Regions from separate parts of the Methylobacterium sp. 37f genome, predicted to be linked through region 2. Evidence: predicted binding sites of a transcription regulator. Region 2 holds the regulator's gene; each other region holds the start of a gene.
The links. Region 2 encodes LexA, which represses DNA repair genes until DNA is damaged. Its sites were predicted from a motif close to TGTTCNNNNTGTGTTCNG; they were not measured.
Positions count from the first base shown of each region.

Region 1: parE (DNA topoisomerase IV subunit B) is a predicted target of LexA. The motif match lies at 1,865-1,882, and genes of this name have one in related genera.
Region 3: J7U37_RS04075 (PA0069 family radical SAM protein) is a predicted target of LexA. The motif match lies at 2,350-2,367, and genes of this name have one in related genera.
Region 4: ssb (single-stranded DNA-binding protein) is a predicted target of LexA. The motif match lies at 1,802-1,819, and genes of this name have one in related genera.

Region 1 is NZ_JAGHKN010000031.1:33,466-37,419, forward strand. Features, by position in the region: gene parE (DNA topoisomerase IV subunit B) at 1-1,767, opposite strand, end outside; gene J7U37_RS18525 (PhoX family phosphatase) at 2,022-3,954, opposite strand, start outside.
Region 2 is NZ_JAGHKN010000002.1:31,516-35,469, forward strand. Features, by position in the region: partial or broken gene J7U37_RS01590 (ComEC/Rec2 family competence protein) at 1-1,288, shown strand, start outside; gene lexA (transcriptional repressor LexA) at 1,282-2,034, opposite strand; gene J7U37_RS01600 (calcium-binding protein) at 2,597-3,886, shown strand.
Region 3 is NZ_JAGHKN010000004.1:64,505-68,458, reverse strand. Features, by position in the region: gene J7U37_RS04085 (glycosyltransferase family 1 protein) at 1-517, shown strand, start outside; gene J7U37_RS04080 (ribonuclease HII) at 588-1,232, shown strand; gene J7U37_RS04075 (PA0069 family radical SAM protein) at 1,198-2,322, opposite strand; gene J7U37_RS04070 (hypothetical protein) at 2,510-3,031, shown strand; gene J7U37_RS04065 (PilZ domain-containing protein) at 3,047-3,319, opposite strand; gene moaB (molybdenum cofactor biosynthesis protein B) at 3,442-3,954, opposite strand, start outside.
Region 4 is NZ_JAGHKN010000010.1:49,217-53,170, reverse strand. Features, by position in the region: gene gyrA (DNA gyrase subunit A) at 1-635, opposite strand, end outside; gene ssb (single-stranded DNA-binding protein) at 1,059-1,643, opposite strand; gene J7U37_RS09040 (NADP-dependent oxidoreductase) at 1,865-2,896, opposite strand; gene J7U37_RS09035 (DUF4174 domain-containing protein) at 3,253-3,648, shown strand; gene J7U37_RS09030 (hypothetical protein) at 3,812-3,954, opposite strand, start outside.

The DNA of each region.
Region 1 (3,954 bases), on a different contig from region 2:
CTTGGCGCCCTGGCTGATCCGGTAGAGCGGCGGGATCGCCAGATAGAGGTGACCGCGATCGATGAGCTTGGGCATCTGCCGGTAGAAGAACGTGATCAGCAGCGAGGCGATGTGGGCGCCGTCGACGTCGGCGTCCGTCATGATGATCACCTTCTCGTAGCGAAGGTCTTCCGAGCGGTAGCCGGTGCCGGTGCCGCAGCCGAGCGCCTGGGTCAGGTCGGAAATCAGCTGGTTGGCGCCGAGTTTGTCGCGGCTGGCCGAGGCCACGTTCAGGATCTTGCCGCGTAGGGGCAGGATCGCCTGGGTGGCGCGGTCGCGCGCCTGCTTGGCCGAACCGCCGGCCGAGTCACCCTCGACGATGAAGATCTCCGAGCCGGCCATGCCGGCCTTGGAGCAATCGGCGAGCTTGCCCGGCAGCCGCAGCTTGCGGGTGGCGGACTTGCGCGCAACCTCCTTCTCCTGCCGCCGGCGCAGGCGCTCCTCCGCCCGGTCGATCACCCAGTCGAGGAGCTTATTGGCCTGGGCCGGGGAGGCGGCGAGCCAATGGTCGAAGGCGTCGCGGATCGCGGTCTCGACGATGCGCGAGGCCTCGACGGTGGCGAGCTTGTCCTTGGTCTGGCCCTGGAACTCGGGTTCGCGGATGAACACCGAGAGCATCGAGGCGCAGGTCGCCATCACGTCGTCGGTGGTCACCGCAGTCATGCGCTTGGCCTGGCCGACGCGCTCGGCATGCTCGCGCAGGGCCCGCAGCAAGGCGACGCGCAGGCCGCTCTCGTGGGTGCCGCCCTCGGCGGTCGGAATGGTGTTGCAGTAGGAAGCCGAGACACCGTCGTCGGTGACCATCCAGGCGACGGCCCATTCGAGGGAGCCGTGCCCGCCCGGCTTGGTGATCTTGCCCGAGAAGATCGCGTCGGTGACGAGTTCCTTGCCCTCCAGATCGCGGGCGAGATAGTCGCGCAAGCCCCCGGGGAAACGGTGCACGGTCTCGGCCGGCACGTCGTCCAGGCCCTCCAGCAGGGCAGGGGCGCAGCGCCAGCGGATCTCGACTCCGCCGAACAGGTAGGCCTTGGAGCGCGCCATCTTGAAGAGGCGGCGCGGGTCGAACTTGAGGGCGCCGAAGATCTCGGCGTCGGGATGGAAGCGGACCCGCGTCCCGCGCCGATTCTGCACCCGGCCGACGGTTTCCAGCGGCCCCTGCACATGTCCGCGCGAAAAGGTCTGGCGATAGAGGGTCTGGCTGCGGGCGACCTCGACCTCGAGTTCGTCCGAGAGGGCGTTGACCACCGAGATGCCGACGCCGTGCAGACCTCCGGACGTCTCATAGACCTTCGAGTCGAACTTACCGCCCGCGTGCAGGATGGTCATGATGACCTCCAGGGCGGACTTGGTGGGGTATTTCGGATGGGGATCGACCGGGATGCCGCGGCCGTTATCGGTGACCACGAGGTGGCCGCTCTCCTCCAGCTCCACCTCGATGAAGCTGGCATGGCCCGCCACCGCCTCGTCCATCGAATTGTCGATCACCTCGGCGAAGAGGTGGTGCAGGGCGCGCTCGTCGGTGCCGCCGATATACATGCCGGGGCGGCGGCGCACCGGCTCCAGCCCCTCCAGCACCTCGATGTCGGAGGCGTCGTAGCCGGCTTCGGCCGAGACGGGCGGAAGCGGCGCCACGGCGTCGAGCTTGCGTCGCTCGGCGGGCTTTGAGGCAGGGGGCTTCGGCGCGGGAGGCTTGCCGCCGGCGAAGAGATCGCGTGCGGGGTCGCTCACCGGAGCGCCTCGCGCCGGGGATGGTGAGGCCGCGGGCTTCGCGGACCGGATCGCAGAGGGAGACCGTGCAGCATTCGCCTTCATCCTCTCACCATACCGGAACAAACCGGAAACAGAAAGGGGTTCCCGTCTCGCAGGGGCTGGGGCTCGGAGCCTCCGCCGCACGAAACGTACCACCCCATGACATGGTATGGGGGTGGTTAAGAAGGCCTCACCGTGGCGGAGCCGCCTTCCGGGCGGGACAGCCCGATCTTTCAGGTCCCGACGCGGCCACCGCCCCGCTTCGTGATCGCCACCACGGCGGGGCGCGGCGGCATCGCCGGGTCGAAGTCGGGCCAGCGGGTGGCGGGCGCCTCGAAGGTGGCGGGTACGGCCTTCGGGTCCTCCTCGTCGGCCTCGCCGGGATGCTGCACGGCCACGAAGAAGGTGGTGTCGTCGGGGGTGAAATAGGGGCCGCACATCTCGGCGCCGTCGGGCACGCGGAAGAAGTGCTTGCCCGTGCCGCGGCCCGCCCCTTCGGTCTCCATCGCCCAGATGCCGTCGTTGCGGCCGGTGCGCGAGGGGGCATTGCCGTCGGTGGCGACCCAGAGCCGGCCGAGCCCGTCGACGGCGCAATTGTCCGGCATGCCGAACCAGCCGTTCGTCGTGGTGGCGGACGAGAAGGTGGCGCCCACCGCAGCGATACCGGGGTCGCCGCAGCGGACCAGGATTTCCCAGGTGAAGCCCGTGGCGGCGTTGTCGCCGTCGTCGGGGGTGAGTTCGACGATGTGGCCGAATCGGTTGTCGGCGCGGGGATTGGCGGCGTCCGTCTGGTCGGCCTTGCGCTTCCCGTTGTTGGTCAGCATCACGTAGACCTTGCCGGTCTTGGCGCTGGCCTCGACATCCTCGGGCCGGTCCATCTTGGTGGCCCCGAGCCGGTCGGCGGCGAGCCGGGCGCCGATCACCACGTCGGCTTGGGAGGCAAAGCCGTTCTCGGGCGTCAGCGGCCCTTCGCCGAACACCAGCGGCATCCAGGTGCCGCGCCCGTCGGCCTCGAAGCGGGCAACGTGGAGCGTGCCCGCATCGAGGAGATCGCGGTCGCCGCTGTCGGCCCGCCCGGCGGTGACGAACTTGTAGACGTAGTCGAAGCGCTCGTCGTCGCCCTGGTAGATGACGTAGCGGCCGTCCCGGGCGACGATGCCGGCGGCGCCCTCGTGCTTGAAGCGGCCGAGCGCCGTACGCTTCTTCGGGGTCGATTGGGGATCGAACGGGTCGATCTCCACCACCCAGCCGAAGCGGTTGGGCTCGTTGGGCGCGCGCGAGACGTCGAAGCGCTCGTGGAATCGGCCCCACGCATAGGCGCTGGCGGGCAGGTTGAAGCGCTTGTGGTTGGGGGCCTCGGGCGAAGCCTCCGGCAGCGTGCCGGAGAAATAGTAGTTGATGTTCTCCTCGCAGGTCAGCCAGGTGCCCCAGGGCGTCGTGCCGCCGGCGCAGTTGTTGATCATGCCGAAAACCGCCCGCCCGCCGGGGTCGGCCGCCGTCTTCATCCGCTCCGTGCCGGCGGCGGGGCCGGTCAGCATTATCGGAGTCTGCGCCGTGATGCGGCGGGCATAGGGCGAATCCGGCACCACCGCCCACCGGCCATCGGTGCGGCGGATCTCGATGACCGAGCCGCCATGGGCCGCCATCTCGATGTCGACGAGGTCCCGGGTCATGCCCTTGAACGCGGCCGCCCGAGTGTCCTGGCGCCCCAGGCCGGGGAACATCAGTTCCTCGTTGGTGTATTCGTGGTTGACCACGAGGAGGCCGTGCGCCGCCGGGTCGGCCGCCCCCGGCATCGGAAAGTAGCCGACGAAGTCGTTGTTGTAGCCGAACTGCTGGGCCTGGGCCGCCGCCGATTGCTGGTGCGGGTCGAAGGCCGGCGCACCGGGCAGCACCGGGTCACCCCAGCGGATCAGGATGTCGGCATCGTGCCCGGCGGCGACGTGATGGTGCGCGTCCGACCCGGCCTCGATTTCTTCGAACGGAAAGCGCGCGCTGGCCGCCTGGGCCGCACCGGCGGCCAGTGCACGCGGCGTCACCACCGCCGCGATGGCGCCGACGCCGAGCAGCCCGCGCAGGAGGTCGCGCCGGTCGAAGCGCGCCGCCACCACGTCGCCGAAGGTCGGGTTGGCGCTGGCGTTCGAGCCGCGATCCTCGGCGGCCTCG
Region 2 (3,954 bases):
GGTCACCGCCTATTGCGTGTTCTCCGGGTGGGACATCGCGGCCGAACGCTCGCTGATCATGACCCTGGTGATGCTCGGCGCGATTCTGGTCGATCGGCCGGCCCTCAGCATGCGCAACCTCGCGCTCGCCGCGCTGATCGCCCTGGCGCGGGAACCGGACGGGCTCCTCGGCCCCAGCTTCCAGATGTCCTTCGGCGCCGTTGCCGGGCTCATCGCCTGCGCACCGCTGATCGCCGGACAGGGCGGCCGGCGCGAGGGCGCCGGTCCCATCACCCGCGCCGTCGCGTTCCTGATCGCGGCGATCGTCGGAACGCTGGCCACGACCCTCGTGGCGCAAATCGCCACCGCGCCCTTCGCGACCTATCATTTCCAGACGGTGCAGCCCTTCGGCCTCGTCGGCAATGCGCTCACCCTCCCGCTGGTCTCCCTGGCGGTGATGCCCGCGGCGGTGCTCGGCATCCTCGCCTATCCGTTCGCCCTGGATCAGCCGGTGTGGTGGGCGATGGGTCTGGCGGTGCGCGGAATGCTGTCGATCTCGACCTGGATCGCGGGCTTCGGACACGCCGTCGTGGTGGTGCCGGCCTTCGGGGCGGGGGCGTTGGGGCTGCTGGTGGCCGGCCTCCTCCTGCTCACCCTTCCGGCCTCGTCCCTGCGTTGGCTCGGGTTGATCCCGGCGGCGATCGGCATCGTCTTCGCGGCGTCGCCCGATCGCTTCGACATCTACGTCGATCGGGAAGGCACCGGGGCGGCGATCCGGGATCGCAGCGGACACCTCGCCACTCTGGGGCGTCCGCCGGCCTTCGTGCTCGAACAATGGCTGAAAGCGGATGGCGATGCCCGGAAGGCCGGCGCCGTCCCGGCCTTTCCGGACGCCCGGTGCGATGGCCTCGGCTGTACCCTGACCCTGCCGGATGGGCGCAGGGTCGGCCTCGTCACCGACAAGCGCGCTTTCCCGGAGGATTGCGCCCGGGCCGACATCCTGATCAGCCGCCAATCGGCCCCGCCGGGCTGCGCCGCGGCGTTCGTCCTCGACCGGACCTTCCTGGCGGCACACGGCGCGGCGGCCTTGCGCCTCACGCGCGAGGGCGCCCGCATCGTTACGACGCGGCGCCCGGGAGAGGCCGTTCCCTGGCGACCCGTGGCACCTGCCAACACGGACGCACCGGCGCGTGCCGCACCGGACATCGTGCCGGCAGCGCCGATCGGGCGAGCAAAGGACGCACCGGGTTCGCCCGGCGAAGGGCCGGGCGAAGGAATTGGCGAAGGGACCGGAGAAGAGCCTCAGTAACGGCGCACGAGACTGACGAGGCGCCCCTGAATCTGCACCCGATCCGGGCCGAGCACGCGGGTCTCGTAAGCCGGATTGGCGGCCTCGAGAGCGATGGACGATCCCCGTCGGCGCAGGCGCTTGAGGGTCGCTTCCTCGTCATCGATCAGGGCCACGATGATGTCCCCGGTGTTCGCCGTGTCCTGCTTGCGGATCACCACGAGATCGCCGTCGAGAATGCCGGCCTCGATCATCGAATCGCCGCGCACCTCCAGGGCATAGTGCTCGCCACCCGCGAGAAAGTCCGGCGACATCGTCACCGAATGGCTCTGCTCCTGGATGGCCGAGATCGGCGTACCGGCCGCGATCCGCCCCATCACCGGGATCGTCACGGCCCGGCCGCTCTCGTCGGTCGCCTGGGTGGTCGGTAGGCGTGAGATGGAGGCGCCGGCCGGCACGCCCTTGCCCTTGCCGCCCTCGACCACGCTCGGGGTGAAGCGACGGACTTCCGCCGCAGGCGCGGTCCGCGCCGAGGCGGATTGACCGCCGAGGCTCTCGGGCATCCGGATCACCTCGATGGCGCGGGCCCGGTTCGGCAGACGCCGCAGAAAGCCCCGCTCCTCCAAGGCCGTGATCAGGCGGTGGATGCCCGATTTCGACTTCAGATCGAGGGCGTCCTTCATTTCGTCGAAGGACGGGGGAACGCCGCTCTCGCGCATCCGAAGCTGGATGAACTGGAGCAAATCCAGTTGCTTACGCGTCAACATGCGGAACACTCTTCGTTGGAGACATTGGCTGCGGCGGACGACCACAGAAACAAACCACGAACACGTTAAACGTTCCGCAAGTGTTCTGCAAGAGTTCCTCAAAGAAGGCGACATTCGTGCGCGGTGGCGCGCGCCCGATCCCAATTCAGGGCCGGTAGGGTTGGTCTGGTCACCGGTCACCAGAGCACCCGGACGCAACTCTGGCAATATCCGGATCGGGCGGAAAGGCCGCCAGAGCGCAGACCTTGCCCCGCGATCGACGGCGCTCAGGTTTCGTGCGCGTCGGGCAGGCATGAACCGGGAAGGCGCAAACCGGGAAGGCGCGAACCGGGAAGGCGCGCGTTTCTCGACTCTGTCGCACCCGGATCGGCCGTTCGCCGCATTCCGCAAAGGCACGGCGCGATGCGATGGACGGTTCGCGTTACGAAGCATCATACACTGCAAGCCTTGCCTCTCATCTCTCCTTAACCAAGATAAAACCCCGTCGTTGTGTCCTTTACTGCCTATAGATAGAGATTACCCTTATAGAAAAACGCCAGAACAACGACAAGGCCAAGCAAACATGTCGAAAATCATTGCGTATTGGGACAGTGAAAGTTCCCGCAATGCCGCTGGCGGCCAAGCAGACCTCATCCTGGCGACGGCGCAAGGCGCGGCGGATGGCTGGGCGAAACACATCCAGGGCGACGCCGTGATCGAGATCGCCATCGCGATGGGCAATTTCGCCGGCGGAAATGTCCTGGCCAATGCCGGTCCCAGCTATGCCTGGGACGGCCAGGGATGGACCTTCGCCCCGATCCTCGAAGCGCGCGAGGGTTGGGATGGCAATGGAGGCGAGGCGGACGGCAAGGTCACCCTGGGCCAGGACAAGCTCGGCGATCTCTTCTTCGATCCGCAGGGACAAGCCGGTGTCCCGTCCAACAAGATCGACGCGTTCGGGCTGTTCCAGCACGAGATCGCCCATGCCATCGGGTTCATCGATTTCCAGCCGGCCTGGTATGAAAACGGATCGATGGTGTATTACGACGAGAATACAACCACGGTCCTGGGTGGCCCTGCCAAGCTCGACGATGCGCGGGCGCATGTCTCGGGCGTCGAAGATCTGATGGACCCCTATTCGCCCTGGGGGTGGCGCCCGCAGATCTCGGATCTCGACCTCGCTCTCCTTCAGGACAAGGGCCTTCCGATCGCAACGGATCGCAAGGACCAGATCTGGCTCGGCAGCAAATCCGACACCTTCTCGGCCTTCGGTGGCGACGATTACGTCGAGGGCGGACGGGGCGACGATCACATCGACGGTGGGGCCGGCAAGGATTGGCTCTATGGCGGCGTCGGCAACGACACCCTTCTCGGGGGTGCGGGCGCCGACGGGCTCGATGGCGGCGAGGGCGATGACCTTCTCGAGGGCGGCACCGGCGCCGATCGGCTCTATGCCGGCCTCGGCGACGACAACCTGCGTGGCGACGCGGGGGATGACGTTCTGGAAGGTGGCGACGGCACCGATATCCTGAACGGTGGCGCCGGCGCCGATCTCATCATGGGTGGTCGCGGCGGCGACCGGGTTGCCGGCGGAGCCGGGGATGACACCTTCGTCATCACCTTCGGCGATCTGGAGACGAAGGGCATTCGCGACCTGATCGTCGATTTCCAGGGCGCGGGGCAATCGGGCGGCGATGTGATCCAGTTCAGCGGGTTCGCCGTCGCCTCGACCCTGGACCTCATCGGAACGTCCGGCAACGCGCGCGTCTACGAGGTTCACGACGCCGCGGGCGGGTCCCAGGGGCAGCTTCAGGTCAGCGCGGGTGGAGCCCTGGGCCCGTTGCTGACGCTGAACGACTTCCTGTTCGCCTGATCCGATGTCGCGGCGGCCTGCATCGGGCCGCCTCGAACGAGCCTCGCTCTTCGTTCCTGGCCTCGTCG
Region 3 (3,954 bases), on a different contig from region 2:
CCTCTCGGTCGGTCGCCTCGCGGTCGAGAAGAACCTGGAGGCCTTCCTGCGCCTCGACCTGCCCGGCACCAAGGTCGTGATCGGGGACGGTCCGGATCGGGCGCGCCTCGCCGCCATCGATCCGGGCGCGCGCTTCCTCGGGACCCGGACCGGCGCCGACCTCGCCGCCCTCTATGCCGGCGCCGACGTCTTCGTCTTCCCGAGCCTAACCGACACCTTCGGCATCGTGCTCCTCGAAGCCCTGGCCTGCGGGGTGCCGGTGGCCGCCTATCCGGTGACGGGGCCCCTCGACGTCATCGGCGGTTCCGGCGCCGGCATCCTCGACCACGATCTGCGGGCAGCGGCTATGGCGGCCCTGGACCTGCCGCGGGCGCGGTGCCGCGCGGAGGCCCTGCGCTATACGTGGGCGGAGAGCGCGCGCCAGTTCTACGACAACATCGCCGTCGCGCACGGCACCGTACCGGCGCGCCGGCCAGCCCTGGAAACTCAGGCGGAAGCGGCGATCCATCTCGGTTGAGGCGTGGACGGGTTGCCGTGGCCGGGCTAGGGACGGGCCAACAGGCCCCCTGTGCACGGATCTTGCCGCGATGCCGCCGTTCGACCCGCTTCTGGCGGCGACCTATCCAGCCGTGATCGGATGCGACGAGGTGGGGCGCGGGGCCTTGTGCGGCCCCGTCGTGGTCGCGGCCGTGTGGTTTCGGCCCGACGCCCTCCCCCCCGACCTCCTGGCACGCCTCGACGACAGCAAGCGCCTGAAGGCGGCCGAACGGGAGGCGTTGACGCCGCTGATCCGCCGCCATGCCCGCGTCGCCGTGGCCGCGGGCTCCCGCGCCCTCGTGGATCGCATCAATGTCCGCGGCGCCACCCTCGACGCCATGCGGCGGGCCGTCCTGGCCCTGCAACTCGATGCGCCGGTCTGGGTCGACGGCCGCGACCCGGTTCCGGGCCTCGCCTTGCCCTGCCGCGCCTTGCCCTGCCGCGCCGTCGTTGGAGGCGACCGGCTCGTGCCGCAGATCGCCGCCGCCTCGATCGTCGCCAAGACCCTGCGCGATGCGCTAATGCGGCGCCTCGCCGGGCGCTATCCGGATTACGGCTGGGCCAGCAATGTCGGCTACGGCACCCGCACGCACCTGGCGGGGCTGGCGGCTGTCGGCCGCTCGCCGCATCACCGCCTCAGCTTCACCCGTGCCTACGATCTCAGAACAGGGACAGCTGGTCGGTCGGCACCCTGAACAGGTCGGTGCGCAGGCGGCGGCGCTCTTCGGGATAACCGAGACGCTGCCGGGCGAGGCGCATGCGGTCGCGGATCAGGTCGGCATAGGCGCCGGTGCCGGTCATGCGGGTGCCGAAGGCGGCGTCGTAGGCCTTGCCACCCCGGGCCTGCCGGACGAGCGACATCACGTGCCGGCGCCGCCCCGGGTAATGCTCGGCGAACCAGTCGTCGACCAGGGCATCGAGTTCGAGGGGCAGCCGCAGCAGGACATGGCTCGCCTCGATGGCCCCGAGGGCGCGCGCCCGGGTCAGGATCGCCTCGACCTCGTGATCGTTCAGCGACGGGATGATCGGTGCCGCAATCACCATCACGGGAATGCCGGCTTCGCTCAGCCGGCCGATCGCTTCCAGGCGCTTCTCCGGATGCGGGGCGCGCGGTTCCAGGCGGCGCGCCAGCTCCGGATCCAGGGTGGTGACCGACACCGCGACCTTCACGAGCCCGTCCCGCGCCATCTCGGCCAGGAGGTCGATGTCGCGCAGGACGAGGTTCGACTTCGTGACGATGCCGACCGGGTGGCGGAAACGGGCCAGGATTTCGAGCACCGAGCGGGTCAGGCGATGCTCGCGCTCGATCGGCTGGTAGGGATCGGTGGCGGTCCCGAGGGCGATGGTGGCCGGGCGATAGTTTGCAGCCGACAGTTCCCGCTCCAGCAGGACGGCCGCATTCGCCTTCTGAAATAGCTTGGTCTCGAAATCGAGGCCGGGCGAGAGTCCGACATAGGCGTGGTTCGGACGGGCGAAGCAGTAGACGCAGCCGTGCTCGCAGCCCCGATAGGGGTTGATCGAGCGATCGAACGAGATGTCGGGCGAGGTGTTGCGGGTGATCAGGGTGCGCGCTTGCTCCGGCAGGACCTCGGTGCGCAGAGGCGCCGGTGCATCGCGATCCGGCCAGCCATCCGCGAAGGCCTCCCGCCCCGTCGACTCGAAGCGGCTGCCCGGATTGGCCGTGGCGCCCCGGCCGCGGCGGCCCGACGGCAGGGGCGTGGTCTCGGCGAGACGCCGGGGCGCGCTCTCCGTCACCGTGAGATCGGCCGTTCGCGTGTTCCGCATCCGCTCCAGTATTCCCGTTGCCCGGACGAGAACATAACACGAACGAATAGGTACGTCCCAGGGAACTCGCGAGGCCGTCTGGTCCGAGGCCAGCATTCCTCCCCCCCTGCACGCGCCTCCGTTGTGTGAGATGGCCCATCAGAGACGTTGAAATTTGGCCTCACGCAAAAATGCGGTATGCGCGCGCATGATTTCGGCACTGATCTCCATCACGCGGCCCAACGACCCGGAAGCGATCGATCGGCTGGCCGACACCCTTGGCGCTCTGGTGGCGGGTGTGGCGGCGGGCCTCGTCGGCGATGCGGTGATCATCGTGGCCGGTGCGAACCCGGCGATCGAGACGGTCGCGGAGGCGACGGGCGCCAAGGTGGTCCTGCGCGGACGCGGCGCGTCGCCGTGGTCGGCCGGCGCCAGAGCGGCGCGGCGGGACTGGGTGCTCTGCCTCGAAGCCGGCGATGTCCCGGCGGAGGGCTGGATCCGCCTGCTCGACCGCTTCATCGGCACCGCCCGACCGGAGGTGTCCCTGGCGCGCCTGCGCCGTCCGCATACCGGCCTGCCCTCCCGGCTCGCCGCGCGGGGCGAGAGCGTCATCGGCGTGACCGCGCCGCGACCGGGCGATCTCGTACGCCGGGACCGGCTGCTGTCGGGGCCGAAATTCGCGCGGCGGCTCAAGGTCCGCCGGGTTCCGGCCCGTCTCGAGCGATCATGAGGTGAGCGAGGGCGCCTAAAGGCGCTCGTTCCAGCCCGGCGTGTAGCGGATCACCCGTCCGGATTTCATGATTACCAGAAAGCTTTTCGGCACGCCGGAGGCGGGACAGTCGAACAGTTCGATGCGCATCCCGATTCGCGCGTCGGCGCCATTCGACATGTCGTGGATCAAACAGGTGAGACGGGTTCCGTCATCGAAGACAGCCGTCGCCTGCTCGGCCATCTCCACCCGCTCGAATTTTCGGCGGCTGCGAAACTGATCCAGGTTCGACGCGTGCTTTGCGACCATGATGTCCCTGCAGAACCGAACGGTGACGATGCTTCCGCATGAGACGGCGCGGCGCTTGCGGTACGGTTAACGACGCGTTCGAAAGCCGAAATACACCAGCCCGTCCGAAGCCGGACGATCGGCTAGACCGTGATCGACGCGCCGCGACGCAGATGCTCGTCGAGGCGCGGCATGATCTCGACGAAGTTGCAGGGGCGGTGCCGGTAATCGAGCTGGGCGGCGAGGATTCCGTCCCAGGCATCGCGGCAGGCGCCCGGCGAGCCCGGCAGCACGAAGATGTAGGTGGCCTTGGCGACGCCGGCAGTGGCGCGCGATTGCAGCGTCGAGGTCCCGATCTTGTCGTAGGAGATGCGGTGGAACACGGCCGAGAAGCCGTCCATGCGCTTTTCGAACAGTGGCTCGATCGCCTCCGGAGTCACATCGCGACCGGTGAAGCCGGTTCCGCCGGTGGTGATGACCACGTCCACCGCAGGGTCGCGGCACCAGGACTCGACCTGGTTCCGGATCGCCTCGACTTCGTCCGGCACGATGGCCCGGGCCGCCAATTCGTGACCCGCCGCCTTGAGACGCTCGACGAGGGTGTCGCCGGAGCGGTCATCCTCGGCGCCGCGGGTGTCGGACACGGTCAGGACCGC
Region 4 (3,954 bases), on a different contig from region 2:
CCGGGTTCGTCGATGAGGGCGACGCAGGCGTCGATCAACTCGCCGAGATTGTGCGGCGGGATGTTGGTGGCCATGCCCACCGCGATGCCGCCGGCGCCGTTGACCAGCAGGTTGGGGAAGCGGGCCGGCAGGACGGTCGGCTCCTCGCGCGACTCGTCGTAGTTCGGCTGGAAGTCGACGGTGTTCTTGTCGATATCCGCCAGCAGCGCGTTGGCGGGCTTGGCGAGACGCGACTCGGTGTAGCGCATGGCCGCCGCCGGATCGCCGTCGACGGAGCCGAAATTGCCCTGCCCGTCGATGAGCATCAGGCGCATCGAGAAGTCCTGGGCCATGCGGACCAAGGCGTCGTAGATCGATTGGTCACCGTGCGGGTGGTAGAGACCGATCACGTCGCCGACGATGCGGGCCGACTTGACGTATTTGCGCTCGGGCAGGTGCCCGCTCTCGTAGGCCGCGTAGAGGATGCGCCGGTGCACCGGCTTCAGCCCGTCGCGCGCATCCGGCAGCGCCCGGCTCACGATCACGCTCATGGCGTAATCGAGGTAGGAGCGCTTCATCTCATCGGTGATGGAGACGGGCTTGATATCGGAGGCGGGCGGCGGCGTGCCGGCGCCCGGAAGTTCGTTGTCTGCCAAGGTCTTCGGTCTCTGCTGATACGAAGGCCCGGAGCGTCGGCAGCGCCGGTCAGGCGCGCCCGCTCACGGGATGTGTGTGCGCATCACCGGCGATCGGGCCGGGCCACGCATGGTCCTGCCCAAAGCCATAGCGCATTTCGATGGCGCAAGCCACCAAATCAGCCTTAACCCTCTGGCAACCAACGGTTTGCGCAGGCCTCGCCCAGGACGCTCTCGTGCGGGGGTGGCGAGCGACGGCCGTCCGCCGAACGCGAACGGGCGCGACACCCCCGGTGCCGCGCCCGTCAGCCGCCGCGAGGGCTCGGCCGATCCGTGAGGGACGATCTTCGGTACGGCGCGTGGCCTTGAAGACCTTGGCCCGGGAGTCTTCCGTTCTCGTGTGTCTGGTCGGGATCACCGGTTTCCCCTGATCCCTGACAAACTCTAGAACGGAATATCGTCGTCGAGGTCGAAGTTCGGCTTGGAGCCGCCGCTGCCCCCACCCGATGCGGGCCGGCGATCGCCGCCGCCACCGGACGAGCGGCCGCCGCCGGCACCGCCACCACCGCCGTAATCCCCGCCCCGGTCGCCGCCGCGTCCGCCACCGCCGCCGAAATCGCCGCCCCGGCTGATCTGGCCGCCGCCCTCTTCGTCCATGCCCATCTCGCCGCCGCCGCTGCGCCCGTCGAGGAGCGTCAGCTCACCCCGGAAGCGCTGCAACACCACCTCGGTGGTGTACTTCTCCGCGCCGGATTGGTCGGCCCATTTGCGGGTCTGGAGCTGGCCCTCGATATAGACCTTCGAGCCCTTGCGCAGGTACTGCTCCGCCACGCGGGCGAGGTTCTCGTTGTAGATCACCACCGAGTGCCACTCGGTCTTCTCCTTGCGCTCGCCCGACATCTTGTCCTTCCAGGACTCGGATGTGGCGATGCGCAGGTTCACCACCGGATCGCCGGAGGCGAGGCGCCGCGTCTCGGGATCGCGCCCGAGATTGCCCACCAGGATCACCTTATTCACGCTGCCGGCCATGCCGCTCTCTCCTACCGATCGATCTCACGATGCGCCGCAGCTCCGGGACCCGTCCTCCCGGCGGCCGCGATGTCGCCTTTCATGAGCTTCCGAACGGCTCCGGGCAATCGCGGCCAGCGAACTGTCCCCGTGACTCTCACGGGATTCGCGCAGGTTCACGTTCTATATTTGTTCTCATCTTTTGGCAAGGCGCATCGCGGGGATGCGCCTTGCCCTCGGCCTCACCCGAGGCGCACGAGGAGCTTGCCGAAGTTGCGCCCCTTCAGCAGGCCCGCGAAGGCGTCGGGGGCGTTCTCCAGGCCGTCGACGATGTCCTCACGGTGGACGATCAGCCCGTCGCGGAGCCAGCTGCCGACCTCGGCGAGGAAGTCCCGCTCCTGGGCGGCGAAATCCCAGACGATGAAGCCCTGGACGTGCAGGCGCTTCGACAGGATCGCCCGCATTAGCAGCGGGATCCGGTCCGGCCCGGGCGGCAGTTCGGTGGCGCTGTAGCCGGAGACGAGACCGCAGACCGGGATACGCGCGAAGGTGTTGAGGAGCGGCAGGACCGCATCGAACACCGCCCCGCCGACATTCTCGAAATAGACGTCGATGCCGTCCGGGCAGGCGGCCGCCAGGGCGTCGGGGAAATCCTCGGCCCGGTGATCGAGGGCGACGTCGAAACCGAGGGTCTCGCGCAGATAGGCGCATTTCTCGGGGCCGCCCGCGATGCCCACCGCCCGCGCGCCCTTGCGCTTGGCGATCTGCCCGACGAGGGAGCCGACCGGTCCAGCGGCGGCGGCCACCACCACGGTCTCGCCGGCCTTGGGCTGTCCGATGTTGAGGAGGCCCGTATAGGCGGTCATGCCGGGCATCCCGAGGACCCCGAGGGCGGTGGTCACGGGGGCCGCTTCGGGATCGAGCTTGCGCAGGCCCTCACCCGCCGCGGTATAGAAATCCTGCCAGCCGCCGAACCCCACCACCCATTCGCCGACGCGGTAATCGGGATGGTTCGAGGCCGCGACCTCAGCCACGGTGGCCCCCACCATGGTGTCGCCGATCGCGACGGGCTCGGCATAGGATTTCGCCGCGCTCATGCGGCCGCGCATGTAGGGATCGAGGGAGAGATAGCGGTTGGCGAGCAGCACCTCGCCGGCCTGCGGGGTCGGCATCCGTGCCTCTTCCAGGCGGAAGTGCGACGCGTTCGGTTCGCCGTGCGGGCGGGCGGCGAGGACGATGCGGCGATTGAGGGTGGTCGCAGGAACGGCGGTCATGGCGTCTCCGGGGATTCTCATGCCTGCGCGATGGCGGGCGAATCGACGAACGGGTGAGTGGGCCAGAAGGTGGGCACGGCCGGCCCGGCATGCAGTCAACAACGCGGATGGCAGACATGGCGGAAGAGCCGGCAACGCGGAAAAACGGGCAACGCGGAAAATGGGCAACGCGAAAGAACAGAAAACGTCGATGAATGCGCAACGCGGTTCCATGAACGAGAACGGGGGCCGGATTGCGAAAATGGATGCAGCGGGGCGAAGACGACGCGTCGAATCGACCGCACGAACCGGGCGCCGGGTTCCGCGCGGGGCGGTTGCGCGTTGTCCGATTGGAACGCTCAGGCGGGAGGACGCGGATGCGGCTGGGGTTGATGATCGGTGCGACGCTGCTGGGGATCGGCGCGGCGGAGGCCGCAGAGGATGCGCTGGCCCGGTATCGCTGGGTCTCGCGGGTTCTGGTGCTCTCGGCGCCCGACGCCGCCGATCCGAACCTCGCCGCGCAGCGCGCCATTCTGGCGAAGGCCGCGCCGGGTGTGAGGGAGCGGGACCTGGTAACCCTGGAGGCCATCGGCGACACCCCGGAGGCCCATCGGCTGCGCGGCGCACTCGGTTTGCCGGGCGGTACGTTCCGGGTCGTCCTGGTCGGTAAGGACGGCGGGGCGAAACGGACCGACTCATCTCCGCTGGCGGCCGGTGCGCTGTTCGACACCATCGACGCGATGCCCATGCGCCGCGACGAGCGGCGTCGCTGAGGTGATGCGCCGCGACGAGCGGCGTTGCTGAGGTCAAGCGCCGCGACGAGCGGCGTCGTTAAGATGGAGCGCCGCGACGAGCGGCGTCGCTGATCGGCCGGAAATCCGTCGCCCAACGAAAAAGGGCCGCACGCGGCGGCCCTTTCCGTATCGCCGGAACGGCTCAGTAGCAGCGCTCGACCAGCACCCGGCGATAGCCGTAAGGCGTCCAGCGCACGCGCGGGACTGTGTAGCAGCCGCCGCCGTAACCGTAATCGTAGGCCCCGTAGCCGACGGGGGCGTAGCCGTAGCCGTAGCCCGGGCCGT